Regions from separate parts of the Mesorhizobium sp. B264B1B genome, predicted to be linked through region 2. Evidence: predicted binding sites of a transcription regulator. Region 2 holds the regulator's gene; each other region holds the start of a gene.
What was found. The regulator PhoB, encoded in region 2, activates phosphate uptake and scavenging genes when phosphate is short. The targets are predictions, from matches to a motif close to TGTCATNNANCTGTCAT.
Positions count from the first base shown of each region.

Region 1: phnF (phosphonate metabolism transcriptional regulator PhnF) is a predicted target of PhoB. The motif match lies at 2,479-2,495, and genes of this name have one in related genera.
Region 3: LB547_RS00520 (esterase-like activity of phytase family protein) is a predicted target of PhoB. The motif match lies at 1,431-1,447, and genes of this name have one in related genera.
Region 4: phnC (phosphonate ABC transporter ATP-binding protein) is a predicted target of PhoB. The motif match lies at 1,907-1,923, and genes of this name have one in related genera.

Region 1 is NZ_JAIUIS010000009.1:54,467-62,368, forward strand. It holds gene LB547_RS19380 (alpha-D-ribose 1-methylphosphonate 5-phosphate C-P-lyase PhnJ) at 1-217, opposite strand, end outside; gene LB547_RS19385 (carbon-phosphorus lyase complex subunit PhnI) at 214-1,326, opposite strand; gene phnH (phosphonate C-P lyase system protein PhnH) at 1,329-1,940, opposite strand; gene phnG (phosphonate C-P lyase system protein PhnG) at 1,940-2,401, opposite strand; gene phnF (phosphonate metabolism transcriptional regulator PhnF) at 2,533-3,267, shown strand; gene LB547_RS19405 (zinc-binding alcohol dehydrogenase family protein) at 3,391-4,410, opposite strand; gene LB547_RS19410 (ABC transporter permease) at 4,473-5,441, opposite strand; gene LB547_RS19415 (sugar ABC transporter ATP-binding protein) at 5,438-6,991, opposite strand; gene LB547_RS19420 (ABC transporter substrate-binding protein) at 7,054-7,902, opposite strand, start outside.
Region 2 is NZ_JAIUIS010000008.1:81,986-89,887, forward strand. It holds gene LB547_RS17775 (CHASE domain-containing protein) at 1-165, opposite strand, end outside; gene LB547_RS17780 (ATP-binding cassette domain-containing protein) at 302-1,102, opposite strand; gene LB547_RS17785 (sugar ABC transporter permease) at 1,118-2,470, opposite strand; gene xylF (D-xylose ABC transporter substrate-binding protein) at 2,613-3,653, opposite strand; gene LB547_RS17795 (ROK family protein) at 3,913-5,154, shown strand; gene phoB (phosphate regulon transcriptional regulator PhoB) at 5,162-5,851, opposite strand; gene phoU (phosphate signaling complex protein PhoU) at 5,871-6,578, opposite strand; gene pstB (phosphate ABC transporter ATP-binding protein PstB) at 6,604-7,407, opposite strand; gene pstA (phosphate ABC transporter permease PstA) at 7,404-7,902, opposite strand, start outside.
Region 3 is NZ_JAIUIS010000001.1:115,609-123,510, reverse strand. It holds partial or broken gene LB547_RS00525 (GcvT family protein) at 1-1,253, opposite strand, end outside; gene LB547_RS00520 (esterase-like activity of phytase family protein) at 1,566-3,056, shown strand; gene LB547_RS00515 (MATE family efflux transporter) at 3,223-4,695, shown strand; gene LB547_RS00510 (MFS transporter) at 4,708-5,916, opposite strand; gene LB547_RS00505 (SH3 domain-containing protein) at 6,107-6,511, opposite strand; gene LB547_RS00500 (TMEM175 family protein) at 6,749-7,324, shown strand; gene LB547_RS00495 (hypothetical protein) at 7,329-7,610, opposite strand; gene LB547_RS00490 (SDR family NAD(P)-dependent oxidoreductase) at 7,770-7,902, shown strand, end outside.
Region 4 is NZ_JAIUIS010000009.1:45,388-53,289, reverse strand. It holds gene phnK (phosphonate C-P lyase system protein PhnK) at 1-345, shown strand, start outside; gene phnL (phosphonate C-P lyase system protein PhnL) at 410-1,117, shown strand; gene LB547_RS19365 (DapH/DapD/GlmU-related protein) at 1,114-1,731, shown strand; gene phnC (phosphonate ABC transporter ATP-binding protein) at 1,993-2,841, shown strand; gene phnD (phosphonate ABC transporter substrate-binding protein) at 2,933-3,841, shown strand; gene phnE (phosphonate ABC transporter, permease protein PhnE) at 3,900-4,856, shown strand; gene phnE (phosphonate ABC transporter, permease protein PhnE) at 4,859-6,217, shown strand; gene LB547_RS19340 (sugar phosphate isomerase/epimerase family protein) at 6,471-7,322, opposite strand; gene LB547_RS19335 (Gfo/Idh/MocA family protein) at 7,361-7,902, opposite strand, start outside.

The DNA.
Region 1 (7,902 bases), on a different contig from region 2:
TGACCTTCAGCACATCGTCGGGGCCGATGATCGAAGCGGTAACCTGGACGCCGCCGGTGCCCCAGCCATAGGGCATCGGCATTTCGCGCGAGGCGAACGGCACCTGATAGCCGGGAATGGCGATGCCCTTGAGGATCGCGCGGCGGATCATCCGCTTGGTCTGTTCGTCGAGATAAGCGAAGTTGTAGCTGGCGATGTCAATCGGTTGCGCGCTCATTCCGCGGCCTCTTTCTTCTCTTCAATCTTGCCGGGATTTTCGCGGGCGTCGTACTCGGCGCGCATGCGGCGCACGAGGTCGAGTTCGGCCTGGAAGTCGACATAATGCGGCAGCTTCAGATGTTCGACGAAGCCGGTCGCCTGGACGTTGTCGGAGTGCGAGATGACGAATTCCTCGTCCTGGGCGGCGGCGACAATGTCCTCGCCGAGTTCGCTTGCACGAAGAGCGCGGTCGCAGAGTGCCATGGCCATCGCCTTGCGCTCGCTCTGGCCGAAGACCAGCCCGTAGCCGCGTGTGAATTGCGGTGGCGCCTTGGCCGAGCCCTTGAACTGATTGACCATCTGGCATTCGGTAACGCGCGCGGTACCGAGCGGCACCGCGAAAGGCAGTTCGGGCACGTCGAGCTCCAGCTCGACCTCGCCGATGCGGATCTCGCCGACGAAGGGATGGTTGCGGGCATAGCCGCGCTGCGTGGAATAGCCGAGCGCCAGCAGGAAGCCCTCGTCGCCGCGCGAGAGCGCCTGCAGGCGGATGTCGCGAGCCATCGGGAACTCCAGCGGCTCGCGGGTGATGTCGCCGGGGACATGGTCCTGCGGCATGTCTCCGTCCGGCTCGATCAGCCCATCGCGAGCGAGGATCGCCGAGACGCGCGGCATTGCCTGCGCTTCCGTCTCGCGCCGCAAGGGCGCGGCGACATCGGCGCCGGCGGCAAGCTCGGGATCGAGCAGCCGGTGCGTGTAGTCGAAGGTGGGCCCAAGCAACTGGCCGCCGGGCAGGTCCTTGTAGGTCGCCGAAACGCGGCGTTCGACCAGCATGGTGGCGGTGTCGATGGCATTTGTATAGCCAAAGCGCGGCAGCGTGGTGCGGTAGGCCCGCACCAGGAAGATCGCCTCGATCATGTCGCCGCGCGCCTGCACGATAGCGAGTGCGGCGAGTTCGCGATCGTAAAGCGAGCCTTCGCTCATCACCCGGTCGACGCCGAGCGCCAGCTGTTCGACGATCTGGTCGAGGCGCAGTGCCGGTACCGAGCGGTCACCGCGCCGACGGTCGGCGAGCAGGCTGTGGGCGTTGGCGATCGCGGCTTCGCCGCCTTTTACCGCAACATACATCGCTAGGCCTCCGTAGTCTTGATGCGTGTCGTACGCGGCAGGCAGGCGAGGCTGTCATGTGCCGCCAGGATGATGTCGACGCCGCGCGGAAAGCGGTTGATGTTCTGCTTCCACTGCTCGATGAAATGACGCGGCATGCGGGCCGGCGCGATCGTCGCCGTCTTCTCGATGCCAGGACCTTCGAGCAGCAGCGGCGTGCCTGACGTGAGATCGCCGACCTGCAGGATCAATGTGGTCGAGCGGTCGGGATAGTCCTGCGTGCCTTGCGAGAAACCGTCGAGCGCCATCATCTCGGCCGGCGAGGCCACAAAGGCGAAATGCGCGTCGGCCGGGGTGTTGGCCAGCGGCGCACCGCTGTGAAAGCCGAGCCAGGACATGACCGCTGCCGAGGCATGCAGGGCCGGGTCGAGCCAGAGCGGCGTGTCATTGTCGCACAATGCCAGCGCAACCGCGCCCGATGTCGCCGAAAGCGGCGCCGGCGGGCGGGCCAGGGCCGGCAAGGGTTGCACGCTGCCCGGCCGCGCCATTGCGTCCATGACGGCGCGAAACACCGTCTGGGCGTTGAACACCGGATCGGCGAACCCGCCCTCGATCGATTGCGCTGCGATATCCATCAATCTTCTCCGCGAACCATGGTGAAGAAATCCACCTTCGTTGCCGCCGTTTCGGCGCGGCGCCTTTCTCGTGCCGTGGTCAAGGCAGCCCGCAGCGGCGCGAGAAGGCCCGTTTCGACCGCCTCTCGGTGGGCGGGGTCCTGCCACAGCGCGTCGGCGATGGCCGCCAGCTTCGCCTTCTGCTTGTCGCGGCCGAGCGCATAGCAATGGCCGACCTGTCCGGACGGCAGGCGCACTGTGGCGCGGGTCACGGTGGCCTCGCCGACATTGAACGGCGCGCCGCCGCCGCCGATGCGGCCGCGCATGGTGACCAGGCCGGTCTCGGGACCGCGCAGCAGTTCGGCCTCGGCAGGCAGGCCGGATTCGTTCCAGAGGCGAACGATGTCGTCGCCGCTGGACTGCGCCAGGGTTGCCATGGCCGCCTTGCGTTCGGCCTGGTCGCGCGCTTCCTGTCCTCGCATGAGCAACATCCTTGCTTCTAATTTATCTATTGATATAGACAACCATACGAATTATACCCATTACCTAACGCGAGTCCATGACGGGTGCGTGACAGGGGCCGGCCAGGGGCGAAACCGTGAACGGAAAACACGTGGCTGACGGTATCGAGCGGCGCAGCGGCGTCTCGTTGTGGCGCCAGATCGCCGACCGAATCCTGCAATCGATCGCTGCCGGCGATTTTGCCGAGAATGCCGCGCTGCCGCCGGAGGTGGCGCTGGCCGAGCGCTATGGCGTCAACCGTCACACGGTGCGCAGCGCCATCGCGGCGCTCGTGCAAGACGGGGTACTGCGGGCCGAGCAGGGGCGCGGCACTTTCGTGCTGTCGCGCAAGCGGCTGTCCTATCCGATCGGCGCGCGCACGCGATTTTCAACCGGCTTGCAGGGCCAGGCGTCGGAGCGGCATATCGTGCTGCTGGCCTCATCGGTCGAGCCCGCCAGCCGGCGCGTCGCCGAAGCCCTGGGCGTTGCCAGGGGATCGGATGTGATTCGCCTGGAGACGCGCGGCGAGGCCGATGGGAAGCCGGTGTCGCGCGCTTCCGGCTGGTTCGACGCCAGGCGCTTCGCCGGCATCGATGTGGCCATGGCCGAGACCGGGTCGATCACCGCATCGCTCAAGCGTTTCGGCATAGACGATTATCTCAGGCAATCGACGGTGCTGTCGGCGCGTCACGCCGATGCTTCCGACCTTGCCGACCTCGATCTGCAGCCGGGCGGCATCGTGCTGGTCACGGTGGCCGTCAACATGACGCCGGACGGCCGGCCGATCCAATTCGCCGAGGCGCGCTTCCCGGCGGAGCGGGTGGAGCTGAAACTGTCGGCGCTGTAGGCGTGTCGGCCTAACGCTGGAATCAGACCAGCCCGGTCGCGCGCACTTGTCAGCGGCTTGGCGTTTGGGGGTCGACCTGCGCGGGGGTGTGGTCAATTCGGGCCGGGTTCACGGCCTGCCATGTTATGCCCCTACCTCGATCACGGCCTTGATCAGCCCGGATTTCTCATGCGCCCAGCGGGCGAGGTCACGTGGCGTGTCGGCAAGCGTGGTGCGGTGGGTGACGAGCTTGGCCAGCGGCACCGCGCCATCGCGGATCGAAGCGGCGACGTGGTCAAAGTCGGCCCTCAAGGCATTGCGGCTGCCGACAAGCGTCATCTCGCGCTTGTGGAACTCGGGGTCGGAAAAGGCGATGTCGTCCTTCACGACGCTGACCAGCACCAATGTCCCGCCATGCGCGACATGAGCGAAGGCCGACTGCACCGAGGGGGTGTTCCCGGTGGCGTCGAAGACCACGTCGAAGCCTTCGCCTGATGTCGCTTCGCTGACCAGATCGGATGCCGCGCCGCGCGACCCGTCGAGGGTCTTGAAGCCGAGTTCATTGGCGGCGAAGCGGAGCCTTTCGCTGCTCATGTCGAGCAGCGTCACGTCGAGCCCGGCGATGCGGGCGAAGATGGCGGTGCCGAGCCCGATCGGTCCGGCGCCGATGACGAGCGTCCGTGCGCCGGGATCGGCACGCGAGCGCCGCACCGCATGGGCGCCGATGGCCAGGAATTCGACGGCCGCGGCATCGGCCAACGACAGGCCGTTGGCTGGATAGAGGTTTTGTTCCGGGATAAGGATCTGTTCGCACATGGCGCCGTCGCGATGCACGCCGAGCACTTCGATCCGGACACAGCAATTGGGTTTACCGTGCCGGCAGGCGATGCATTTGCCGCACGCCAGATAGGGATTGATGATGACCGGCTCGCCCGTGGCAAGACCAACGCCTTCGCCCGCCTCGACGATGGTCCCCGACACTTCATGGCCCATGATGCGGGGGTAGGCGAGGAAGGGATGCTTGCCCTCGAAGATGTGGTAGTCGGTGCCGCAGATGCCGACATGGCTGACCGCCACCAGCGCCCAGCCGGGAGGCGGCGAGCCAGCCGCGGGACGGTCTTCCACGACAAGGTCGCCGGGCGAACGGCAGACAACGGCTTTCATGCTTCAATCCAGTCGGTTCATGGAATCGCCGGCCGATTTTTCGACCCGGCCGGCGATCGATTTTACTTGCCACCTCGGCGGCGCAGGCCGTCGAAGTAGACGATGACGATGATCAACATGCCGGTGATGACGCGCTGCCAGAACGTGTTGACGTTGAGCAGGTTGGCGCCGTTGTTGATGGTGGAGAGGATGAACGAGCCGATCAGCGGCCCGTGCACCGAACCGATGGCGCCGAACAGCGACGTGCCGCCGATCACCGACGAGGCGATGGCTTGCAGCTCGTAGGTGTCGCCCTGCGTCGGATTGCCGATGCCGATGCGGGACGCGAGCAGCACGCCGACGAAGGCCGCGCACAGGCCGGACAGCACATAGGCCATGTAGATCGTGCGCGGCACGTTGACGCCGGAGAGGCGCGCGGCTTCCGCGTTCGAGCCGACGGAGAAGAGATAGCGTCCCCATCGCGTGTGGTGCAGGAAGACGTAGGAGGGCAGCGCAACCACGATCACCATCCAGAACAGATAGGGGATCCCCAGCAGCGAGCCGCGCGAAAACGCCTGGAACGCGTCGCTGTTGATCGATATCGAATTGCCATTGGTCATCAGGAGACCGATGCCGCGCAGCGAGGTCATGGTCGCCAGCGTGATGATGAAGGGCGGCAGGCCCATCCTGACGATGCCGAAACCGTGGAACAGGCCGATGGCGACCCCCACCAGCAGCGTCGCCAGAACCGCGATCCAGACCGGCCAGCCGGCATTGATCAGCAGTGCGACGATGACGGTGGCGAAGCCGACGATGGCGCCGACGGAAAGGTCGATGCCGCCGGTGATGATGACGAAGGTCTGGCCGACGGCCAGGATGGCGATCAGAGAACCCTGGCGCAGCAGGTTGGTGATATTGAGCGCCGAAGCGAAGGACGGCGTGGCGACCGCCAGGATGACCCACATCAGAAGCAGCAGGCCAAGCAGCGTCAGCCCGAACAGGGCATTGTAGTTGCGCTTCGGCTTTTCGGCAGGGATCGCCTCGGTGCTCATGTCTGTCCTCCCGTCTTTTCTTGTTTCTCGGCCAGGGCCTGGCTCAGAATGTCCTCGTGATCGGCGGTGCGGAAACCATGCGTGGCCACCAGCTTGCCGCGCCTGAACACATGCAGCGTGTCAGCCAGTCCGTAGACCTCAGGCAGATAGGACGAGATCAGGATGATGCCCGCGCCCTTGGACAACAGCACACTGAACAGCCGGTAGATCTCGGCCTTGGTGCCTACATCGACGCCGACCGTCGGCTCGTCGAAGATGAACAGTTTGGCGCCGTGCGCCAGCCACTTGCCGATGACGATCTTCTGCTGGTTGCCGCCCGACAGGCTGGAGGCCAGCGCGCCGCGCGTCGGCGTCTTGATCCTGAGGTCGGCGATCTGCCGGTCCGCCTCGGCCTTCTCCTGCGCAGACGAGATCAGCAGATTTTTCGATATGCGCTTGTAGATCGGCAGGTTGAGATTCAATGCAACCGGCAGGTTGAGGCACAGGCCCTGGTCGCGGCGGCTTTCCGGTGCCAGCGCCATGCCGAGCTTGATGGCGTCGTGCTCGGAGTTGACCTGCACCTCCTTGCCTTCCCACAACACCTGGCCGGCCGATTTGCGGTGGCGGCCGTAGAGGGTGGTGACGAATTCGCTGCGGCCGGCTCCGATCAGGCCGTAGAGCCCGACGATCTCGCCCGCGCGCACCGACAGAGAGACATTCTCGAAACCCTTGCCGGACAGGTTCCGCGCCTCGGCGATGACGGCGCCCGGCGTGAAATGCTCCTTGTGATAGATCTGCTCGATCGAGCGGTTGATCATCAGCTTGACCAGCTCCGGCTCATTGGTCTCGGCGATGTTGCGGGTGCCGACCAGCGTGCCGTCACGCAGCACCGAGACGCGGTCGGCGAGCTCGAACACCTCCTCCATGCGATGGCTGATGTAGATGATGGTGACGCCTTCACCCTTCAGGCGGCGGATCAGCGTGAACAGCTGGTCGGCCTCTTTGCGGGTGAGGTAGGCGGTCGGCTCGTCGAAAATCAGGAATTTGGTGCCGCGCACGGTGGCTCGGGCGGCGGCGATCAGCTGCTGCTGGCCGATGGTGAGATCGCCGAGCACGACATGCGCCGGCAGGTCGAAGCCGAGACCGTCGATGATCTTCTGCGCTTCCCTGACCATGGCTCGTTGCTGGAGGATGCCGAAGCGCGAGTTCTCCTCGCCGAGGAACATGTTGGCGGCGACGGTCAGGTGGCGGCAGAGCACGACTTCCTGGTGCACGGCGTTGATGCCGAGCGCCATGGCTTCGTGCGGCGTCGCCAGGGCAGCCGGCTTGCCTTCCCACACAACCTCTCCGGAGGTGCGCGGGATGACGCCGGTCAGAAGTTTGATCAGGGTCGATTTGCCGGCACCGTTCTCGCCGACGATGGCGTGGATCTCTCCCGCCTTGAAGGCCAGGGTCACAGGCTTCAGCGCATGCGTGCCGGGATAGCGCTTTTCCAGACCCTGCAGCTCGAGGATCGTCCTGCCGGGCTCCAGCACGGGGGCCGGATGCAGTTCCTGCGCGGTCGACGTCATGGCAATCCTCCCTGTTGTTTCCGGGGCGCAGAGGCCCCGGAAACAGTTGCGCGTGCCGATGCTCAGTTGAGCTTCGGGTTGAGCAGCGCGTCGATCTTGGGATCCTTCATGTTGGCCTTGGTGACCAGGTTGGCGCCGGTGTCGACATTGGTCTCGACCTTTTCGCCCTTGGAGGCGGCAAGCGCGGTCTTGATGCCGTCATAGCCCATCCGGTAGGGATCCTGGACGACGAGGGCGGAAATGACGCCGTCGTTGAGGAACTTGATCAGCTTCTCGTCGCTGTCGAAGCCAACCAGCGCCAGCTTGCCGCCGAGGCTGTTTTCGGCGACAGCCTGCCCGACGCCCTGCGCCATGATCAGGTTGGAAGCGAAAATACCCTTGAGGTTCGGATTGGCGGTGATCAGGTCGGTGGCGATGTTGAGGCCGGTGGTGGCCTGGCCGTCGGCATATTTGTCGGCGACCAGCTTCAGGCCCGGATATTTCGCCTTGAGCTGTTCGATGAAGCCCTGCTTGCGTTGTTCGAGCGAGCCGGCGCCAGGCGTGTTGGTGATCAGGGCAACGTCGCCCTCGATCTTGCCGCCATTGGCTTCGCCGATGGCCGCTGCGAGCCCGTCAGCGGCGACGCGGCCGCCCTGGACGTTGTCAGTGGTCAGGAAGGAGGTGAAGGCCTTGGAGTCGGCGCCGGAATCGATGCCGATAACCTTGACCTTGGCTGCGGCTTCGTCGATCGGCTTGCCGAGCGCCTTGAACTCGGTCGGCGAGATGACGATCGCCGCCGGATTGCTGGCGACGGCGTTTTCGAGGATCGAGATCTGGCCGTTTACGTCGGTCTCTGCCTGGGCGCCGAGCTCCGGCACGTTGACGCCGAGATCCTTGCCGGCCTTGCGGGCCCCGGCCAAGACGATCTGCCA
Region 2 (7,902 bases):
CAGCTGCAGGTCGATCCGGCTCTCGATACGGTTGAGCGCATCGTCCGCGGTCGCGTCGAACTTGATGCGAGCCGCCTCTTGCGTCGCGAAATAGGCGAACCCCGCCATTGTCATGCTGATCAGCGCAACGGCAACGAAAGCGACGATTGGAAAAAGCTTCTTCAACGGACAATGCGGCCTATCAGCATGTGAGCCCTTTATGGGCAAGTCGCCCGGTCAACACAATGGCAAGGCCAAGCCATCCCGCCGGCTGGCATATCACCTGATCGGCAGATCGGTAACGGGCTCAGGCCAGCAGGCTTCAGGCGGCGATCTTCAACGCGCCTGGTCCGGGAATGGCGCCAGGCGGACATTTGCCCAGGATGATCATGCCCAGCACCTCGTCCTGCGTCACATCGGTGGTGCGGGCAGTGCCGACGACCTGGCCGTTTTTCATGACGCACACCCGGTCGGCCAGTTCGAATACGTCGTGAATGTCATGGCTGATCAGGAAGATGCCGATGCCGTCGGACTTGAGCTGCCTGACCAGTTCCCCGACCTGGGCCGTTTCCTGCGGTCCAAGTGCTGCCGTCGGCTCGTCCATGATCAGGATGCGGGCGTTGAACAGGATCGCGCGTGCGATCGCCACCGACTGCCGCTGTCCGCCCGACAGCTTGATCACCGGCTCCTTGAAGCGCTGGAAGCGGGGATTGAGCCTGCCCATCACCTTGCGCGCCTCGGCCTCCATGGCGACATCATCGAGCGTGCCCCAGGCGGTCCTCAGCTCGCGGCCGAGGAACAGGTTGGCGGCGGCGTCGACATTGTCGGCGAGCGCCAGGGTCTGGTAGATCGTCTCGATGCCGTATTTCTTGGCATCGCGTGGGTTGGAGATCGAAGCCTCTTCGCCGTTGACGAAGATTTGGCCCGCGTCACGCTTGTAGGCGCCCGACAGGATCTTGATCAGTGTCGACTTGCCGGCGCCGTTATGGCCGAGCAGGGCCACGACCTCGCCGGGGAAAAGATCGATCGAGGCATCGTCGACGGCGCGAATGCCGCCGAACGCGATTGAGATGTTGCGCATGTCGACCAGCGGGTTGCCGGCGGGAGCGATCCTGTCAGCCATGATTGTCCTCCTCCCTCAAACGCGTTTGCGATAGACGGTGTCGAGCCACACCGCGATGACCAGCACGGCGCCGACGACGATGCTCTGCAGAGGCGAGTCGACGCCGAGCAGCACCATGCCGGATTGCAGCGACTGCATCAGAAGCGCGCCCAGCATGGCGCCGATGATCGTTCCCGAACCGCCGGCGAGCGACGTGCCGCCGATGACGGCCGCCGCGATCACCAGCAATTCATCGAGCGTTCCGAGCACGTTGGTGGCCGAGTTCTGCCGGGCCGACGAGATCGCGGCGGCGATCGTGGCCAGCACGCCCATGATCATGAACACTTTCATCGTGATCCAGCGCGTATTGATGCCGGCGAGGTTGGCTGCTTCCGGATTGCCGCCAATGGCAAAGACATAGCGACCAAAACGGGTGCGTTTGGTGATGAAGGTCATGACCAGCCCGACGGCGATGGCCATCAGCACCGGTATGGCGATGCCGTGGGCGATGAACAGGCCGCCCTCGGGCACGGTTATGTTGTTGGCGGCTGCATATCTGTTCACGATGCCGACAGGCCATGGATAGGAATTGGCCAGCCAAACCGCGCCCATGATGACGGCGCAGGTGACCACGCCGATCAGCGTCTCGGCCCAGATCGGACGCAGCGGGAAACGGAAGCGCTTGCGCTGTACCCGCCCGTTGAACAGCGCAAGCACCACCGCAAGGCAGGCGGCGATGCCGACCACCCAGCTCCAGGTCGCGCCGATCGATCCGGCCGGGCCGCCGCCCATCAGCTGGAACGTCGCGTTGAGCGGCGCCACCGTCTGGCCGCTGGTAACCCACCATGCCGCACCGCGCCAGACCAGAAGCCCGCCCAGCGTCACGATAAAGGCCGGCACTTCGAGATAGGCGATGACAAAGCCCTGGAAGGCGCCGATCAACAGACCGAGCACCAGGCCGATGACCAGCGCCAGCACCCAGATCCATGGGTTGCCAAGCTCAAGCCCGACGAAGCGCACTAGGAAATGCACTTGGGCGAAGCCCATGACCATGCCGATCAACCCTTCGGCGGAACCGACGGACAGATCGATATTGCGCATGACGATGACCAGCACCATGCCGCAGGCCATGATGGCGACGGCCGAGGTCTGCACCGACAGGTTCCACAGATTACGCGGCGTGAGAAAGGTACGGCTGTCGAAATCGAGCGGATTGACGCCGAGACGCAGGCTGGACAAGACATGCAACCCGATCCAGATCAGCAGCAGCGCGCCGATCATGCCGAGCATGCGCGTGTCGATCTCGGTCGCCTTAAGGAACCGGGCGACGGCGCCGAGTTCCGACGCACGCGCGGTGTCGGCCTGCGGGTTGGACGTCGTATCGGTCATGATTTTCTCCCGCCGGCCTGCCCGTCCGATGCGGGATGCCGGAAGCCAGCCTAGAAGTTACCCGCCCGGGGCGGAAAAACAAATTTTCTTGAAAAAACGCCGCGGCTTGGCAGCCGCGGCGTTCATCGCATGAAATGGAAGATCAGTTGCAGGCCGCTACGCTGCCCGCCGCGACGCCGGCACAGACCTCGTCTTTCTTGATCCAGCCGGCGTCGATGACGACGTTGAGATTGTCCTTGGTGATCGCAACCGGGGTCAGGAACAGCGATTTGACGGTGTTCCCACCGGGCGTTGTGAAGTCCTTGACGCCGGCGATATCGGTCATCTTCTTGCCGTCGGCCAGCTGCGAGGCGATCTCGGCGGCATTCTTGCCGAGTTCACGCGCGTCCTTCCACACCGACACGGTCTGCGTGCCGAGCGCGATGCGGTTCAGCGCCGCGTGGTCGCCGTCCTGGCCCGAGACCGGAACGGTACCGGCCAGGCCTTGAGCCGTCAGCGCCGCGACGACGCCGCCGGCAGTGCCGTCATTGGCCGCGACGACCGCGTCGACCTTGTTGTCGTTGGCGGTCAGGAACTGCTCCATGTTCTTCTGCGCATTGGCCGGCAGCCAGCCATCCGTATAGGCTTCGCCGACATTCTTGATCTTGCCGCTGTCGATGGCGTCCTTGAGCACTTCCATGGAGCCCGAGAACAGGAAATCGGCATTCGGATCGGCACCCGAGCCCTTGATGAAGACGTAGTTGCCTTCCGGCTTCACCTTGAACACTTCGCGGGCCTGCATGCGGCCGACTTCCTTGTTGTCGAAGGTCAGATAGAAGACGTCCTTGTTCTCGATCAGGCGGTCATAGCCGACGACCGGAATGCCTTCGTCGAGCGCCTTCTGCACCGCCGGGCCGATGGCGGAGGCGTCCTGCGCCAGGATGATCAGCGAATTGGCGCCCTGGGAGATCAGGCTCTCGACGTCGGTGAGCTGCTTGCCGGGATTGGACTGGGCGTCGGCGGAAATATACTTGTCGCCGGCGGCTTCGATCGCCTTCTTCATGGCGGCCTCGTCGGTCTTCCAGCGCTCTTCCTGGAAGTTCGACCAGGAAACGCCGATGACCTTGTCCTTCGCCTGCGCGACCGACGCGAGCGTCAGCGACATGGCGACACCCGCCAGGATGGCGGCTGTGAATCTCTTCATCTTAATCCTCCCTGCGCCGCGTATGGCGCGACCAAACAGGCCCGTAGGCCGGCACAAAGGCTCTATTTTTTCGAGCCTCGAAAAAACACTGGTCCATCGTCGGAACGCTGTCAACGTCGATTCTGATGTATTTTGATGTCCTCGTGAATTTTTTTCGAGCTCCGGAATAAATAATGACAGCCAAGGCCGGTTCTGCCAGTATTTGACGGTCGTCGGGATCCTGGGGAGAGAACGCGGCGACGGGGAGGATGCGAGAAACATGTCGGTCGGAATCCGCCACGACGATTTGCGCCGACGCAACCGGGCGATGGTGATCGCGGCCGTGCGCCGTGCCGGGCAGCCCTCGCGCACCGAGATTGCCGCGACCACCGGGCTCAGCCATTCCACCATATCGGCGATCTCCTCCGACCTGATTGGCGAAGGCATCCTGGCGCAGAGCAAGCCGAGCGAGGCCGGTGCGCTGAAACGCGGCCGGCCGCAGGTCGGCCTCAGCCTCAACCCTGAAGCCGCGGCGGTGATGACCGTGGTGCTGTCGCTGAATTTTCTCTCCGTCGCCGTCATCGACTATGCCGGCCAGGTGATATCTGAAGAGCAGCGCCGGCTGGACACGCTCACCCTGTCGCGCGAGGCGCTGATCGGCGAATGCGTGGCCATCGTCAGGCGGCGGTTCGAGGATCCCGACCTCGACGTCGGCAGCATCGCCCGTATCGCGCTGGCGATCCAGGGCATCACCGACACGGATGCGCGCACCATGCTGTGGTCGCCGATCACGCCGCAGACCGACATCGCCTTCGCCGACATACTGGAGGCCGAGTTCGGCATTCCCGCCACCATGGAGAACGATTGCAACATGATGGCGGTGGCGCTGCGCTGGCGCGATCCCCAGCGCTACCGCGACGACTTCATCGCCATCCTTTTGTCGCACGGCATCGGCATGGGCTTGGTGCTGAAGGGTGAACTGTTCACCGGCACCCATTCATCCGGAGGCGAGTTCGGCCACATGATCCATCGCCCCGGCGGGGCGCTCTGCCGCTGCGGGCGGCGCGGCTGCGTCGAGGCCTATGCCGGCAACTATGCCATCTGGCGCAACGCGAGGCAGCTTGGCGAGGACACCGAGCCCGTCGACGTCAGCGACGCCGACATGCGCACCCTGGCGGCCTCGGCGCGCGAAAAGGACGGGCCGGAGCGCGAAGCCTACCGCAAGGCCGGCGAGGCGCTGGGTTACGGCCTTGGCAGCCTGTTCGCGCTGATCGATCCGGCGCCGGTCGCCATGGTCGGCGTCAGCGCCGCCGCCTTCGACCTGATCGAGCCGGCTCTGCGCGAGGCCATTGCCCAGACCGCCGGCGGCCAGCACTCGAAATCGATTTCCTTCGACACCGAGCCGAACGAACTGCCACTGATCCGCGAGGGCTGCGCCATGCGCGCGCTGACCTTCGTCGACCAGGAGATTTTCGCGCCGGGGGCACAGGCGAAATCAGGCGTGGGCGAGAACGTTGCGTGACATATCCCTAGTCTTCGCGAATCGCATACCCCGCGCCCCGAATGGTGCGGATCACGTCAGGCATGCGGCCATTGTTGACCGCCTTGCGCAGCCGGCCGACATGCACGTCCACGGTGCGCTCGTCGATATAGATCGTTTCGCCCCAGACATTGTCGAGCAGTTGGCTGCGCGAGAACACGCGGCCGGGATGTCGCATCATGAATTCGAGCAGGCGGAACTCGGTCGGCCCGAGCCGGATCTCGCTTTTCTTGCGGTAGACCCGGTGCGATTCACGGTCGAGCACGATGTCGCCGACCTTGAGCACGCTGGACAGAACTTCGGGCTTGGCGCGGCGCAGCAGCGCCTTGACGCGTGCCATGAATTCCGGCGTTGAGAACGGCTTGACCAGATAGTCGTCGGCGCCGGTGGAGAGACCGCGCACCCGGTCGCTTTCCTCGCCGCGCGCCGTCAGCATGATGATCGGCAGCCGCTCGGTCTCGGGCCGCATGCGGAGACGGCGGCAGAGCTCGATGCCGGACACCGCCGGCACCATCCAGTCGAGCACAAGAAGGTCAGGGACATTCTCCTGCAAGCGGATCTCGGCTTCGTCGCCGCGCGTCACCACCTCTACCTGATAACCCTCCGATTCCAGATTGTAACGGAGCAGCACACCCAGCGGCTCCTCGTCCTCCACCACCATGATGCGTGGCGCGATCATCGACTGGTCACCCCTGCCGTCAAGCCGCTGGCGCCGACATCGCCGTCTCGTCCTGCTTCGGGCGATTGGCGGGCAATTGCGTGCCGGTCAGCACATAATAGGCATTTTCGGCAATGTTGGTCACGTGATCGCCGATGCGCTCGAGATTCTTGGCGCAGAACAAAAGATGCGTGCAGGCGGTGATGTTGCGCGGATCCTCCATCATGTAGGTCAGCAGCTCGCGGAAGACCGACGTGTATTTGACGTCGATGCGTTCATCGTCGGCGCGCAGCTTCGCAAGTGCCGCGGCATCGCGCGCCGCATACTCCTCGATCACGCCTTGCACCTGGATCAGCACAAGCTGCGCCATGGCGTCGATGGAGTGCGACAGGTCGCGCGGCGTGGCGGCAAGGCCGACGGTGCCGACGCGCTTGGCGATGTTCTTGGCGAGATCGCCGATGCGTTCGAGATCGCCCGCCATGCGGATCGAGCCGACGACATGGCGCAGATCGTCCGCCATGGGCTGCCGCTTGGCGATCAGGGTGATGGCGCGGTCGTCGAGTTCGCGCTGGCGCGCGTCCATGATGGCGTCGTCGGAGACGACGCGCTGGGCGAGCGCGTTGTCGGAATTCAGGAGCGCCTTGGTGGCGCCGCCGACCATCGATGAGGCGAGATCGCCCATGTCGCGGATCAGCCTGCTGATCTGTCCGAGATCTTCGTCAAAGGCTGCGACTGTGTGTTCGGCCATGATCTTGGTCCTCGTATGCCTGGGATCAGCCGAAGCGGCCGGTGATATAGTCCTGCGTGCGCTTCTCGCGGGGCGATGTGAAGATCTTCTCGGTGCGGTCGAACTCGACCAACTCGCCCAGATACATGAACGCGGTCTGCTTCGACACGCGCGCCGCCTGCTGCATGTTGTGGGTGACGATGACGATCGTATAGTCGGCCTGCAGCTCATCGATCAGCTCCTCGATCTTGGCGGTCGACAGCGGATCGAGCGCCGAGGCAGGCTCGTCGAGCAGGATGACCTCCGGCTTCACCGCCACCGTGCGGGCGATGCAGAGGCGCTGCTGCTGGCCGCCCGAAAGGCTGAGGCCGCTGGCGTTGAGCTTGTCCTTGACCTCGCTCCACAGTGCCGCGCGCTTCAGCGCCTGCTCGACACGGCCGTCCATCTCCGCCTTGCTGAGCTTCTCATAGAGCCTGACGCCGAAGGCGATGTTCTCGTAGATCGACATCGGGAACGGCGTCGGCTTCTGGAACACCATGCCGATCTTGGTCCTGAGCAGGTTGAGGTCCTGCGAGCGGTCGAGGATATTCTGGCCGTCGAGCAGCACCTGGCCCTCGGCGCTCTGCCTCGGGTAGAGCTCGTAGATGCGGTTGAAGACGCGCAGCAGCGTCGACTTCCCGCAGCCCGAAGGCCCGATGAAGGCGGTGACGCTGCGCTCGGGCAGCGACAGGCTGATATCCTTCAGCGCCTTCGACTGGCCATAGTAGAAATTGAGATTCTTGACCTCGATCTTGGCTTTCTCGACCGCGACTTCGGGCGTGTTCAATTCGGTGGACAACATCGGTTTCATCTGTCCTCTCTGCGTCCGGTAAGGCTGCGGGCGAAGATGCTCAGCCCGAGAACCGTAAGGGTGATTATGAGTGCGCCGGTCCACGCCAGCTGCTGCCATTCCTCGTAGGGGCTGAGAGCGAACTGGAAGATGGTGACGGGCAGGCTGGCCATCGGCGCATTGAGATTACTCGACCAGAACTGGTTGTTGAGCGCCGTGAAGAGCAGCGGCGCCGTCTCGCCGGAAATGCGGGCGATGGCCAGCAATATGCCCGTGACGATGCCCGACAGCGCCGCACGGTAGGCGACCGAGCGGATGACCACCCAGCGCGGCGCGCCGATCGCGGCGCCGGCCTCGCGCAGGGCGTTCGGCACGAGGTTGAGCATGTCCTCGGTGGTGCGCACGACGACCGGGATGACCAGGATGGCCAGCGCGACGGCACCGGCGATCGCCGAGAAATGTCCCATCGGCCGCACCAGCAGCTCGTAGACGAACAGGCCGACGATGATCGAGGGT
Region 3 (7,902 bases), on a different contig from region 2:
CCGGCCCGCAGGCAGCCGTTCGTTGGGAAAGGTCATGACGAAACGACGAGAATAAAACTGTCGCGTCGTCTGCCTGAGATATTCCCGGTTTGCGGCGAAGGCGCCGTAGCGGGCGATGTCCATGCCGAAAATGTCGGCCTGCGGCTCGCCGTGAATCATCCACTCGGCCAGCGACTTGCCGACGCCGCCGCCCTGGCTGAAGCCGGCCATGACGCCGCAGGCGACCCAGTAATTCTTCAGGCCGCGGACCGGCCCGACGATCGGATTGCCGTCCGGGGTGAAGGTGAAGGCGCCGTTGACCCATTTGCGGATGCCTGCCGTCGCCAGGCAAGGGAAGCGCTCATGCGCCTTGGCAAGTTCCGGGCCGATGCGGTCGGTGTCTTCGGGGATGAGCTCGATGCCGTAATCCCACGGCGCGCCGTCCATGTTCCAGTGCTTCGGGTTCTGCTCGTAGACGCCGAGCAGCACGCCCTTGCGCTCCTGCCGCAGATAGGAAAAGCCGTCGAGATCGACGGCCAGGCCGATCTCCTTGTCGAGGGCAGCGACTTCCGGAATGTCCTCGGTGACGAAATAATGGTGCTCCATCGGCGTCACCGGCAGTTCAACCCCGGCCATGCGGCCGAGTTGCTTGGCCCACAACCCGCCGGCATTCACGACATGCTCGGCGGTGATGGTGCGTTGCTCTGTGACGACATCCCAATGGCCGTCGGCGCGCGCCTTCAGCTCGACCACGCGGTTGCGCAGGATCACGTCGGCACCGCGCTTCCTGGCGGCACCAACATATGCATGCGTCGTGCCGTAAGGGTCGAGATGGCCCTCGTTGGAATCGTAGAGGCCGCCAAGCACGCCGGTGACGTCGACGATCGGGCAGATTGCCTTGATCTCGTCAGGCGTCACCAGCCGGGCGGTCTCGATGTCGACCGACTGGAATACCGCCCAGGCCGATTTCAGCCACTCCCAGCGCGCCGGATCGCTGGCTATGTTGACGCCGCCAGTCATGTGCAGCCCGACGTCCTGGCCGGATTCGGCCTCGATCTCGCGGTAAAGGTTGATGGTGTAATCCTGCAGCGCGGCGACATTGGGGTCGGCATTGAGCGCGTGGAACCCCGCCGCCGCATGCCAAGTCGACCCCGCCGTCAGTTCGGCGCGCTCGATCAGCGCCACATCCGACCAGCCGAACCGCGCCAGGTGATAGAGCACCAAGCGCCCACCACTCCTCCCCCGATGACGACTGCGCGGTAGTGAGACTTCAAGGCTTCCCTCCTCCACGGACTGTTCGAAACCGGAACCATATACGTACTGTACATGAGTGTCTAGTACTACGAACAGCTCCTGGACGCTGTCGAACCTGTGTCGGAACGATCGATTTTTTGGCGCGGCCGCACTTCCCCAGCAGCGTCGCGGCGGGCCGACGCGAATGCGTCACCAACTGTCATGCAAGCATCATGTTCGCGCCTTAGACCGCTTGCCGAGGGCACAAGCGGCCCTCCAGGGCGGCAGCCTCGCCGCCGCCAGGCAACCTCAGAATTCCGCCGTCCCGGCGCTTTGTCATCAAGGGGATATCCATGACGCATCTACGCTCATTCTCGTTGCGGCTGCTGGTCGCCGCGCTGGCGGCCTCGGCCGTTTCGCTGCCCGCCTTCGCCGACAGCTCGGCCAGCGTCGGCGGCGCCAGTTTCGTCAACAAGGGGCTGGTGGGGGTTGGCCGCATCCCGGCCGGCCAGCGCGACAGGTTCGGCGAGACCTTCGGCTCCGGCTCCGGCATGTCGATCGACACCGCGGGCTGGACGCATGATGCCGGCACCTACAGAGGCTCGCTGTGGCTGCTGCCCGACCGCGGTTATAACGTCGTCGGTACCACCGACTACCGGCCGCGCCTCAACACGATCAACATCGAGTTCGCCCCGGTGGCGCCAGGTGCCGCGCCCGCGGCCGGCCAGGAGCAGACCGGCGTCAAGGCGACGCTCGCCGACACCATGCTCCTGACCGACGACAAGGGCGCCGACGCCAGCGGTCTCGACCCGCTGAACGGCGTGCGTCCCGCCGCCGGCGACATGCCTGTCCTGCCGCAGGCCGACAATGGCAAGCTCGCGCTCGACAACGAGGCGATCGTGCGGCTGCCCGACGGCACCATGCTCGTCTCCGACGAATACGGTCCCGACATCTACCGCTTCTCCGCCGACGGCCGTCTGATGTCGGCGACCCAGCCTCCGGCCGCGCTCGTGCCGATGCGCCACGGCACGGCCAACTTTGCTTCCGACAATCCGGGCCCAGGTGCTGCCGAACCCGACCCAAAGGATCCCGAAACCGGCCGCCAGAACAATCAGGGCCTCGAAGGCATGGCAATGACGCCGGACGGCAAGTTCGTGATCGCGGTTTTGCAGTCGGCGACCCGGCAGGACGGCGGCGATTCGGCCTCGACGCGCCAGAACACCAGGGCGCTGGTCTATGACGCCTCCGATCTTGCCCATCTCAAGCTGGCACATGAATATGTCGTGCCGCTGCCGGTGTTCAAGGACGCCAAGGGCAAGACCAAGGTGGCTGCGCAAAGCGAGATCGTGGCGCTGTCGGACACGGCTTTCCTGATGCTGGCGCGCGACAGCGGCAATGGCCAGGGCCTGAAGGGCGAAGAGTCGCTGTATCGCAAGATCGACATTGTCGACCTTTCCGGCGCGACCGACATCGCCGGCGGTCCCTTCGATGCCGCCGACAAGCCGGTGGCGCCCAAGGGCGTGCTCGATCCGTCGGGGACGCCGGCAAGGCTGACGCCGTTCATCGACATCAACGACAAGGCCGAGCTTGCCCGCTTCGACCTGCACAATGGCGCGCCCAATGACAAGGACAACCTCTCGGAAAAGTGGGAAGCGATGTCGCTGGCGAGCGTGCTCGATCCGAAGCTGCCCGACGACTATTTCCTGTTCGTCGCCAACGACAACGATTTCCTCGCCCAGGACGGTTTCCAGGTCGGCGCGCCCTACAAGGCCGAGGACGGCGCCGATGTCGACACCATGTTCCTTGTCTTTCAGGTCACGCTTCCCGGCCTCGCCAGGAAGTAAGCATCTTGCCGGAGGCGCCAGGCGGGCCTCCGGCCCGACAAGCATGATCGGATGCACGACGGCGTGCCTTACCCGCCATCGCTCCTTTCTCCAGGGTGCATCCCGGTCGGGCCTGCGGTATCCTGCGTGCCGGACTCAAAAGAACCAGCTTTGCCGGATTGCCGCCATGGATGAAAAGATGCCCGCGCGCCGGCGCACCGGTGACCTGACCAGCGGCCCCATTCCGCGCACGCTCCTGCTGTTCGCCCTGCCGGTGCTCGGCTCCAACGTGCTGCAATCGCTCAACGGCTCGGTCAACGCCGTCTGGGTCGGCCGCTTCCTCGGCGAATCCGCGCTCACCGCCACCTCCAATGCCAATCTGGTGCTGTTCCTCATCCTCGGCACGGTGTTCGGCATCGGCATGGCGGCCACCATACTGGTGGCGCAATCGGTCGGCGCCCGCGACCTACCCGAGGCGCGCCGCATCGTCGGCACCAGCGCCACCTTCTTCTTCTTCGTCTCGGTGCTGTTCGCCGTCTGCGGCTGGATCTGGGTAGACGCCATTCTGGGCGCGCTCGGCACACCGCCCGACGCCTTGCCGCTGGCGCGCTCCTATTTGCGCATCATCTTCGTGGCCGTGCCGATGATGAACCTTCTGTCCTTTGTGATGACGGTGCTGCGCGGCGCCGGCGATTCGCGAACGCCGTTCTTTTTCATGGCGCTCGCCGTCGTGCTCGACATCATCTTGAACCCACTGCTCATCCGCGGCATCGGGCCGTTTCCAGAGCTCGGCATCGCCGGCTCGGCAACCTCGACGCTTGTCGGCCAGACGGTGAGCGTCATTGCCATCCTGATCGTGCTCTATGTCCGTAAGCACCCGCTGCGTCTGGCCGGCGCCAATCTGGCGCTGCTGCGGCCGGATCCCGCCTTGCTGCGCGTCGTCGTTTTCAAGGGGGTGCCGATGGGTTTGCAGATGATCGTGATTTCGGCCGCGGCCCTGACGGTGATGGGCATCGTCAATTCCTACGGTTCGCAGGTGGCCGCCGCCTACGGCATCGCCGCGCAGTTATGGACCTACATCCAGATGCCCGCGCTCGCCATCGGCGCGGCCGTGTCCTCGATGGCGGCGCAGAACGTCGGCGCCGGCCGCTGGGACCGCATCAGCCGCATCGCAGCGTCAGGCGTCGGCTTCAACCTGGTGCTGACCGGTGCTCTCGTGGCACTTCTATGGGTCTTCGATCGCTCGATCCTCAGCCTGTTCCTGAGCCGCGACAGCGCGGCGATAGACATCGCCGCTCACATCAACAACGTCGCATCCTGGTCGTTCATCCTGTTCGGCGTCACCATCGTGCTGTTCGCCACCGTGCGCGCCACGGGCGCCGTGATGCCGCCGCTGGTCATCCTGGTGATCTCGGTGCTGGTCGTGCGCACCGGCTTTGCCTATTTCATGCGCGATGTGATCGGCGAGGAGGCGCTGTGGTGGAGTTTCCCCGCCGGCTCGATCACCTCCCTGCTGCTGGCCGCGGCCTATTACCGTCTCGGCGGCTGGCGCACCCTGCACATGATCGAGAACAGGCCGGCCGCTGGCGAGCCGCCCGACACCGGGCTCGGCGTGCCGCGCCAGCGCGCGCATTTTTCCCCAGAGACGCCGAACGGCTGAAGCTGGCCGCTCTCAAGGCCTGTTTTTCAACCCAAAGCCCAGCGCGACCAGCGCAAACACGATGATCATCGCGGCGAACGCCAGGCTGGCCGCGATGGGGCTGGCATAGGTCGAGATGATGCCGATGCCGATGACGGGCAAGGCATTGCCGATAAAGCAGCAGATGAAGAAGCTGGATACCACTTCGGCGCGGCGATCCTCCGGTGCGATCTCGTTCACCACCTGCAGGCTGCCACGATAGCCGAGTGCGGCCGTCACGCCGCAGCAGGCGGTGGCGGCGATCATCAGCGCCATCGACGCCAGCATCTGCGCCGCCACCACCATGAGGATGCTGGGAATCATCAACGTCAGCGCGGCCAGCATGGCCTTGCCGCTCTGCATTTGCTTCAGCGCAACTATGCTGAGCGCGGTGATGATCGCCAATTCGAAGAACAGCGCACCGGCGACAGCATGGTTCGTCTCGTGCAGTTGCTGCGCCAGGATGCTTGGCGCCACCGCGGCATAGAAGCCGACCAGCGCCATGGCGCCGAAACCGGTCACCGCCGGCGCGACGAAGCGCGCGCGGATTTCATCCGGCACGGCAAAGTGCGGCCGCATGGAAATCTGCCCGAGGCCGCCAGGCTCCGCCACCGTTTCGCGTGTACGCCAGACCAGGATGAAGACGAATACAAGCGCCGCCAGATAAACGATGAAGACCAGGCGCAAGGGCCACGGTTCATACTGCGCCAACAGTCCCGAAACGAGTGCGCCGAAACCGAGGCCCAGGAAATTGGTGCTGGTGGCAATGACGCTGGCGCGCGCCTTGTCAGCGCCGGGGAGAAGCTCGGCGATCCATGCCGTTCCGGTCCCCGCGCCGACACCGATGCCAAGCCCGCTCAGGACGCGCGCCACATCGAGCAGAACGACATTGTTGGCGAACAGAAAGACAAGCGCGCTGGCGACGGCGACGATCATGGCCGCGAGAGCGGCAGGCCGGCGCCCAACGACATCCGACGCGCCGCCCAACATCAGCAGGGCGCCGAGATTGCCGACGACATAGACCGCGTAGACCAGCGTCAGCGTGATCTGTGAAAAGCCGAATTGCTGCTTGTAGATGATGTACAGCGGCGTCAGCACCGTGCTGCCGGCAAACAGAACGGCGATCATTGTGGCAACCACCGGAATTGCGAGAGCCTCGCCGCCTGCTTCGTTGCGCGTATGCGCCAAGTCACGAATGGCCATGGCCAAACCTCTTCATCGGTTCAGGGATCGCGACCTTAACGCGCCCTTACTCCCGACGTTCCGGCCGGCCGGCGGGCTCCTGACAGCATGACGGACGTTGCCCCGAAACCCGCCGCCTGAACAGGCCCGAATCGGAGCCGATGGTTCCGATCCGTCACGACATCCTGTCGTGTGACCCCGCTAAAATCCGTTATTTGCAGGAAAAACCTGGTGCGATCTTGCACTTCCCGGGACGCGGTTTGTGCGGCGGGCGATGGTGCGGAGGACGGTGCGGCCGATGCTGCCAGTGCGGCGGACGATGCGGCGGGCGCACGATGATCACTGGCGGGCGAACGACATGGGCCCGCGAGAGATAGCCGGAACTGGCCCAGCCGCTGAGGCCGCCGCCATGGATTCTGCACCAACCCGGCTGGCAGCCGGTGACGTTCACCCTGTAGCCGACTGGCAGCGTCCCCACCTTGGCATATCCCGCCCCGGGCCCGGAGCGCACGTTGAGGTTGGTGGTGGTGTGGGCGCTGTAGGCGAACGCGGCGGCCGACGTGCCGAGGATGGCGGCCAGAATGGTCGCGAGGCAGAGCAGAAATCGAAATCTCATCAGTCACTCCATTCGATCGCTCGGCCTTATGTGATTCAGCCGAGGCTGTCTTCGATGGAGGACTGTGGCAAGAAAAGTCAACAATTTGCCACAGCAAAGCATTGCCGCGAGCCGGCCTGGCGGGAGAGTTTCCCCTGATATAGTTGAGAAATTCCCCGGATGGCGTTTATCGGCCTGACAACATCAGCTAACGATTTAGCATCTTCAACGATCGACACCGGACATAGGGCGCAAATCATGGGCAAAGGCAGGGTCGAGGCATTCACCGACGGCGTCGTGGCCATCATCATCACCATCATGGTGCTTGAACTGAAGGTGCCGCACGGCGAGGATCTCTCGGCCTTGCTGCCGCTATGGCCGATCTTCTTCAGCTACGTGCTGTCCTTCATCAACGTCGGCCTTTACTGGAACAATTTGCACAATATGTTCCACACCGTGCAGCGGGTCGACGGCCGCGTGTTGTGGGCGAACCTCAATCTCCTGTTCTGGCTGTCGCTGATGCCGGTGACGACGGCCTTCATGGGCGAAAACCATTTCGCGCCGGTGCCGGTCGCCGTCTACGGCGCCGATCTTGCGCTGTGCGCCATCGCCTACTTCATTCTCGTCGTGACGCTTCACCGATTGCACGGCAACGATACGGCCTTTGCCAGGGCGATCGGCAACGACCGCAAGGGCAAGATCTCGCTTGTCGCCTATCTCTGCGCCATCCCGCTGACCTTCATCAGCCAGTGGATCGGCGTCGCGATCTATGTACTGGTTGCCCTGGTCTGGCTTGTGCCGGACCGGCGTTTCGCACGCGTGATCGAAAAATAGGGATCTATTCGCGCATCGCTTTCAGCTTCTCGGCCACCGACGCGGCAAGATCGGCGTAGCGCTCTTCCAGCCGTTCCGCCGCCTTGATGACCGCAAAGTCATGGCCGAACTTTTCCAGCGCCATGCGCAGCTTCTCGACGAAATCCGCCTGTTTTTCCAAGGCGGAAAACAGCGTCTTCACCTGTGCTTCGTTGATCTCGGGGTTTGCCAGCATCTGCGGCACTTCGCGGTTCATCTGATCGCCGATGGTGGTCTGCTGCTTCAGGATTTCGATCCAGTCCGTCAATCGGGAAATCTCCTTTTTGCGAGGCACCATGCGCAGTCTCGGCTGGACCGGTCAACCCGGCCCATGCCGGCTGCTGAAGCGCAGCCAGGCGCGTGGAGGCTTGCGCCAGCCCGCTCCGGCGCTAAGTTCGGCGCCATCGCAAGAAGGAATCCGCCGCCCATGCTGACCGACGCAGAACTCCAGACCGCTTTGCCCGCGCTTGGTTCGGGCAATGCCGCAGTCATTACCGGCGCTGCCAGCGGCATTGGTCTTGCCGCCGCGAAGCGGCTGGCTCTCATGGGCATGAAGATCG
Region 4 (7,902 bases), on a different contig from region 2:
ATCGACGACGACCCGCGCGCCTTTTCCGGCGGCATGCGCCAGCGCCTGCAGATTGCCCGCAACCTCGTCACCGGCCCGCGGCTGGTGTTCATGGATGAACCGACAGGCGGCCTCGACGTCTCGGTGCAGGCGCGCCTGCTCGATCTCTTGCGCGGCCTCGTCACCGATCTCGGCCTCGCCGCCATCGTCGTCACCCATGACCTCGCGGTGGCCCGGCTTTTGTCACAGCGCATGATGGTGATGAAGGACGGGCGCGTTGTCGAAAGCGGCCTCACCGACCGCGTGCTCGATGACCCGCGCGCGCCGTACACGCAATTGCTTGTTTCCTCGATTCTGCAGGTTTGACGATGGCGCCAAGTCACCCCCCTCTGTCCTGCCCGCAAACGAATAACGATTGGAGTACCTTCTGATGCCGACGCCTCTCGTTGTTTCCGACGTCGCCAAGAGCTTCACCATGCATCTGCGCGACGGCATCAAACTGCCTGTCGTCGCCGGTGTCTCCTTCTCGATCCGCGCCGGTGAATGCACCGTGCTCGGCGGCCCGTCCGGGGCCGGCAAGAGCTCGATCCTGAAGATGCTCTACGGCAATTACGCCGTCGACGAAGGCCAGATCATCGTCACGCACGAAGACGGGCTGATCGACCTTGCCAGCGCCAGCCCGCGCACCGTGCTTGCCGTGCGCCGCCAGACCATCGGCTATGTCAGCCAGTTCCTGCGCACCGTGCCCCGCGTATCGGCGCTCGACGTCGTCGCTGAGCCGCTCGTAGAGCGCGGTGAGGATCGCGAAGCAGCAAGAAGCAAGGCGCGCGCCCTGCTGGCGCAGCTTAACCTGCCGGAAAAACTCTGGGCATTGCCGCCGGCGACCTTCTCCGGCGGCGAGCAGCAGCGCGTCAACATCGCGCGTGGCTTCATCACCGGGCACCCGATCCTGCTGCTCGACGAGCCGACCGCTTCGCTCGACGCAAGGAACCGCGATGTGGTGATCGAACTCATCGCCGCCAAGAAGGCGGCAGGCGTCGCCCTGCTCGGCATCTTCCACGACCATGATGTGCGCGCGTCGGTGGCCGACCGCATCATCGACGTCACCGCCTTCGCCCCGGGAAAGCTCGCCGCATGAGCAGGAAATTGTCGGAGACGCCGCTGGTCCACCCGACGGCGGACGTGGAGAATTCGACGCTCGGCCGCTGGACCGAAATCGCCGACCGCTGTCGGGTTTCGGAAAGCGAACTCGGCGACTATTCCTACATGATGCAGGACTGCGCCGTCTGGTGTGCGACGATCGGCAAATTCTCCAACATCGCGGCAAGCGTGCGCATCAACGCCACCAACCACCCGACCTGGCGACCGACGCTGCACCATTTCACCTACCGCGCATCGGACTATTGGGACGATGCCGAACACGAGAGCGACTTCTTCGCTGAGCGCCGCGCCAGGCGTATTTTCATCGGTCACGACACTTGGCTCGGCCACGGCTCGACGGTCCTGCCCGGCATCACCATTGGCGACGGTGCCGCGGTCGGCGCCGGAGCGGTGGTATCGAAGGATGTCGCTCCCTACACCATCGTCGCCGGCGTGCCGGCAAAGCCGATCCGCGAGCGCTTCGACCGCCGCACCGCCGAGCGCTACCAGGCGCTTGCCTGGTGGGATTGGGACCATGCGAGGCTGCGCGCCGCACTCGACGATTTCCGTCAGCTCGAGGCCGAAGCTTTCCTGGAAAAATACGGTGGATGACGGTGGTGAATGGAATAGGGCTGCTCACTATTCGCATTCCTTACATAGAGTTCGGGCAGGGGGCTGTCTTCTCGAGCCGCCTGCCTTCCGCAGCTTCAGGGACATGGAAGCACTTCGAGGAACTGATTGGTCCTGGCCTGATCGCGCACGACACGGCTGTGGGTGGTAACAAAACTGACATCAATCCGACACCGCAGGTTCATGGCGCTGCGCTAGCGAGGGTCAACAGGACCTTCAACCGCGACTGGACGGGAACGCACCATGTCAGCCACGCTCGAAATCCGCGGCGTCACCCGACGATTTGGCAAGAACACCGCCGTTAACGATGTCAGCATCTCGATCCCGCAGGGTCAGATGGTCGGCGTTATCGGCCGTTCCGGCGCCGGCAAGTCGACGCTTCTGCGTATGATCAACCGCCTCATCGATCCCAGCCATGGATCGATTTTCTTCGACGGAGCCGAGGTCTCGCAATTGCGCGGTTCGCCGCTCAGGCGCTGGCAGCGCGACTGCGCCATGATCTTCCAGCAATTCAACCTTGTGCCGCGCCTCGACGTGCTGACCAATGTGCTGCTCGGCCGGCTGAACCATCGTCCGACCCTGTCGAACCTTTTCGGCATGTTCTCGCGGACCGAGTGTGCGCAGGCGGTCGCCGCCCTCGAGCGGCTCGATATCGCCCGTACCGCGCTGCAGCCCGCAGGCACCTTGTCGGGCGGCCAGCAGCAGCGTGTCGCCATTGCCCGCGCCATGATGCAGCAGCCCCGAGTGATCCTGGCCGACGAGCCGATCGCTTCGCTCGACCCGCTCAATGCCAAGGTGGTGATGGATTCGCTGCAGGACATCAATTTGCGCGAGGGCATCACCGTGGTCACCAACCTGCACACGCTGGACACCGCCCGCACCTATTGCAACCGCATCATCGGCATGGCCGCGGGCAAGGTCGTGTTCGACGGGCCGCCGGAGGAGCTTAACCGCGAGGCCGTCCGTCTCGTCTATGGCGCCGACAGCAATGGCGGCGAGATATCCGAGGCCATCACCTCGACCAGCGTTGCCTTCAAGCAAAAGATCGCCGCATCCGCCGGACCGCTCGAACCCGCATTCCCGGGTTACTGAGAGCGACCTGGATCGCCAGCCCGCGTCAGGGCACCCGTCAAAATCACCAACGCCGCCGGCGCGGGGCCGGAACCTACAGGAGAGAAATCAGATGTTCAGGAAAATGGTTTTCAGCGCCGTTTCGGTGCTTGCAATGGCCACCGGCGCGGCGCATGCCGCCGATATGAAGGAATTCCGCGTCGGCATCCTCGGCGGCGAGAACGAAACCGACCGGCTGCGCAACTACCAGTGCCTGGCCGATCACCTGAAGGCTGAATTCGGCTTCGAGAAGGTCTCGCTGTTCCCGGCCGCCGACTATGACGGCGTCATCCAGGGCCTGCTCGGCGGCACGCTCGACTTTGCCGAACTCGGCGCTTCCGGCTATGCCAGCGTCGTCCTCAAGGATCCCAAGGCGGTAACCCCGATCCTCACAACCCAGCAGACCGACGGCGCGACCGGCTACTATTCGATCGGCCTGGCGCTGAAGTCCTCCGGCATCACCGACATCAAGTCGGCCAAGGGCAAGAAGCTCGGTTACGCCGATCCGGATTCGACCTCCGGCTACCTGATCCCGCTGACGCAGATTCCGAAGGACACGGGCGCGTCGAACGAGACCTTCTTCGCCTCGACCCAGTTCAATGGCGGCCATGAGAACAATGTGCTCGCCGTGCGTGACGGCAAGGTCGACGTGGCGGTGGACGATTCCTCCGGCATCGGCGACTTCAAGGACGGCTACACCTCCGGCACCTTCCACAAGGAAGTCGCCAAGGGCGCCGTCGACCCCAACGACTTCGTCGAGGTCTGGCGCTCGGGCCTGATCCCGAACGGTCCGCTGGTCGTGCGCACGGCGCTCGGCGACGAGATGACGGCCAAGCTGGCGGCCTTCTTCACCGACCTGCCCAAGAAGGACAAGGCTTGCTTCGAAGGCGTCGAAGGCGGTGATTTTACCGGCTACGTTCCGGTGAAGGCGGATTTCTATAACGTCATCGTCGAAGCCCGTAAGGCAGCCATCGGCGGCTAAAGGCAGAAGTCAGGAAGGGCGGCGTCGAGAAAACGCCGCCCTTCTTGCATCTCCGACCATGACCTTTTCCCTGACAGCTCCTTCCGGCGCCACGCACCAGATGGCCGACGCCTGGCGTCGCCAGACCTCCTTGCGCCGGCTCTACACCGCCATCGGCGTCGGCCTGCTGTTGGTCGCACTCGGCGGCACCATGTGGTTCGCCGACGATGCCAATGCCGGACACTTCTTCGACCGGCTTCCGCACATACTGGATTTCCTGAGCTGGCTCGTTCCCAAGGACTGGAACGATGTCTGGCGGGCGCTGTTCGACATCGCCTCCCCGCATGACACCGGCACGCAGGAATTCAACTTTCCCCTCGGCCGCGCCTATGTCTGGGGCGGCTTCTACATCCCCGAATATTTCGAGCTGATGCTGACCACGCTTAACGTGGCGCTGGTCTCGACATCAATTGGTTTCGTCTTCGCCGTGCCGTTCTCCTTCATCGCGGCGCGCAACCTGACGCCGCATCCGCTGCTGCGGCTTGTCGTCAAGCGCTTCATGGAACTGCTGCGGGCTTTTCCCGAGATCGTCATCGCCGGCCTGTTCGCGGCCATCGTCTCGATAGGTCCGATCGCCGCCATCATCGCCATCGGTCTGCATTCGATCGGCGCGTTGGGCAAGCTGTTCTATGAGATCAACGAGAACATCGACATGCGCGCCGAGGAAGGCCTGCGGGCCGTCGGCGCCAACTGGTTCGAACGGGTACGCTTTGCCGGCCTGCCGCGGGTGCTGCCCAATTTCATGTCCTATACGCTGCTCAGGATCGAGATCAACGTGCGCATCTCCACCATCATGGGCGCGGTCGGCGGCGGCGGCATCGGCGAGGAGCTGAAGCTGTCGATCTCGCGCGGCTTCGGCGCCAAGACGATAGCCTTGGTGCTGCTCCTGTTCACGACCATCTTCATCGTCGACCAGTTCTCCGCCTGGCTGCGCCGCAAGCTGGTCGGCGAACAGGCCTTTGTGATGAGCGCCTGATCATGACCGCCGCCGAAATCCAGTCGATCGAGGAACGCTTCCCGCAAGTGTTCCGCCGGCCGTTCCACAAGCGTTTCGGGCCGCTGCTGCTGCTTGGCGGCATCTTGCTCTACCTGCTCTACGCGCTGTGGTTCTTCAATCTGCCGCAAGTGCTGCGGGAATCGCATTGGGAGCGGCTGCCGCTGTTCCTGACCCAGTGGATCAGTTACGACGTGCAGCCGATCTTCCGCCTCGACGAGCCGCAGATAACGGCCAAATACCCCCGCTTTTCTGTACTCGGCCCCAATCCCCACCCGGATTGGGTCAAGACCAACGCCGACGGTTCGGTGACGGTCCTGATCGACGGCACGGCGAAGTCGGTCACCTTCGACAAGGCACGAGCAACGATCGTCGCCGCTGGGACGAGCGTGGCGGTGGCGCTGGACAGCGGCAAGCCGCTGGTCTCGGGACCTGTTCCCGACTGGGTCACCGTGCATGAGGATGAGGTCGTCGCCGACATGGGCTTCGCCGGCGAGGTCCGCGTCGCCCCCGATCGCGTCAGGATCCGCAAGCGCTTTCTCGGCTGGGCGAACTTCGTCTTCGACACACGCTCGCCCTTCTTCGGAAAATCCGCCGGCGAGGTGGTGTCACTGATCACGTCGGGCCCCGAGCTGAAAGCGGGCACCTCCAATCTGGCGCTCGCCGGCAACAACATCTGGAACAATGCGCAGTGGCAGCATGGCGATGTCTGGACAAAGCTGTTGCAGACCATCGTCATGGCCTTTCTCGGCACCGCGCTCGGCGGCATCGTCGCCTTCCCGCTCGCCTTCTTCGCCGCCCGCAACATCACCCCCAACCGGCTGGTAAACCAGCTGCTCAAGCGCTTCTTCGACTTCATGCGCTCCATCGATATGCTGATCTGGGCACTGTTCTTCACGCGCGCCTTCGGACCGGGTCCGCTGGCCGGCAGCGCCGCGATCTTCTTCACCGAGATCGGCACGCTCGGCAAAACCTATTCCGAGGCGCTGGAGAACATCGATGACAAGCCGCGCGAAGGTGTTGTGTCGACAGGCGCCAACCGTCTTCTGGTGCAGCGCTACGGCGTACTGCCGGAAGTGGTGCCGGTGTTCATCAGCCAGACGCTCTATCAGTGGGAATCCAACACCAGGGGCGCAACCATTATCGGCGCCGTCGGCGCCGGCGGCATCGGTCTGAAACTGTGGGAAGCGATGCGCACCAATTCGAACTGGGCCAACGTCTTCTACATGGTGCTGCTGACGCTGGTCGTGGTCTTCATCTTCGACAACATTTCCAATTTCCTGCGCCGCAGGCTGAGCCGGACGATTCACGACTACAACAGGTTGCAGGCCGAGCAGGGCTAACCTTGTGACGCATAAGCACGGGCATCGTATAGTGCCGCGCCAAGGATCGACCCCCACTCCGTCGAGCTGCGCTCACCTCTCCCCCGCCCCCCCGGCCCGCGCCGCCCGCCACCTCTCCCCCGATCGACGGGGGAGAGGAATGGCGCCAGGCCGTCCTGGCTGACGCCTGTCGCCCTAGGCCGAGGCTTCTTTCTATCCGCCAAAGGTCGCCGACGCAGGTCTTGTTCGCGTCACTATCGCCCGACCAAGGCACCTAGGCGGCCTTCTTCCACCCGTTCTTGATATGCTTATATCCATCCCGATAAACCGCTTCCGGGCTCTCGGAAAAATCGCGCCACACCTTGGTCGCCGCCGCGAGATCCTTCAGCGAACGTCCAAACGCCTCGATCGTCAGCCAGTCGTCGTAGCCGCTCTTGCGGATGGCCGAGAATGTTTCCTTCCAGGGGATGTTGCCGCGCCCCGGCACGCCGCGATCGTTCTCCGATATATGGATATGCACGACATTCCTGCGATGCTTCGTATAGGCGCCGATCGGGTCTGCCTCCTCGATATTGGCGTGGAAGGTGTCGTACATCGCCTTGATGTGCGGCCGGTCGATGGCATCGATATGCTCCGACAGGTCGGCCATCGTGTTGAGGAGATAGCATTCGAAGCGGTTGAGCGCCTCGAGCCCGATGGTGACGTTCCTCTTGCCTGCATGATCGCCGATGGCGCGCTGCGAGGTGACGGAGCGTTTCTTCTCGGCCGCGGTCGGGCCGGACCCGGAAAAGGCGCCGAGCGTCGAATGCAAGGGGCCGCTTAGCGTTCTGGCGCCGAGGGCATCTGCGCAATCGATCGCCCATTTCATGTAGTCGACACCGGCCTTGCGCGTTGCCGCATCGGCCGAGATCAGGTTCATCGCCGGATCGCCCATCGCTGAAACGGCGGTCCGTTCAAGCCCTATGCGATCGAGCAGCTCGCCGAGTTTTCTGTAGTCGTCCGGCATACCGGCAAAGATCGGTATCTCGACGCCGTCGAAGCCGGTGGCCTTGATGTCGCGAAGCAATGGCTCGTGCTTCTTCGATACGGCCGTCGTCCACAAGAACATGCACATGCCGATTTTCATCGACGCCCCTCCCCAAAATGATCCCCCGCGAGGTCAATTTAAAGTTTCGTCCACGCTCCATTCTTCTTCGACGATTTCACGCAGGCCTCGATGAAGGCCATGCCCTCCACGCCGTCCTGAATGGTCGGGAACACGACGTCCTTGGCAGGTTTGCCGCCCTTGCGCCGCGCGGCGCGGATGGCGCGTGCGGCCTCCTGGTAGATGTTGGCGAAGCCTTCGAGATAGCCTTCGGGATGACCGGAGGGAACGCGGCTGACACGGCCCGCCACCGGCAGCGCGCCGGCGCCGTTGCGGGTGATCAGCTGCTTGGGCTGGCCGAACGGCGTATACCAGAGATGGTTCGGGTCGGCCTGCACCCATTCCAGCCCCCCCTTCGAGCCATAGATGCGCAGCTTCAGCCCGTTCTCATGGCCGGGCGCCACCTGGCTTGCCCAGATCATGCCTTTTGCCGCATGCGTCTTGCCGACCGGCTTGAAGCGCAGCATCACGTTGACATTGTCGTCGAGCTGCCGTCCCGGTACGAAGGCGTCGAGATCGGCCGACAGAGTGTCGAGTTCCAGCCCGGAGACAAAGCGCGCAA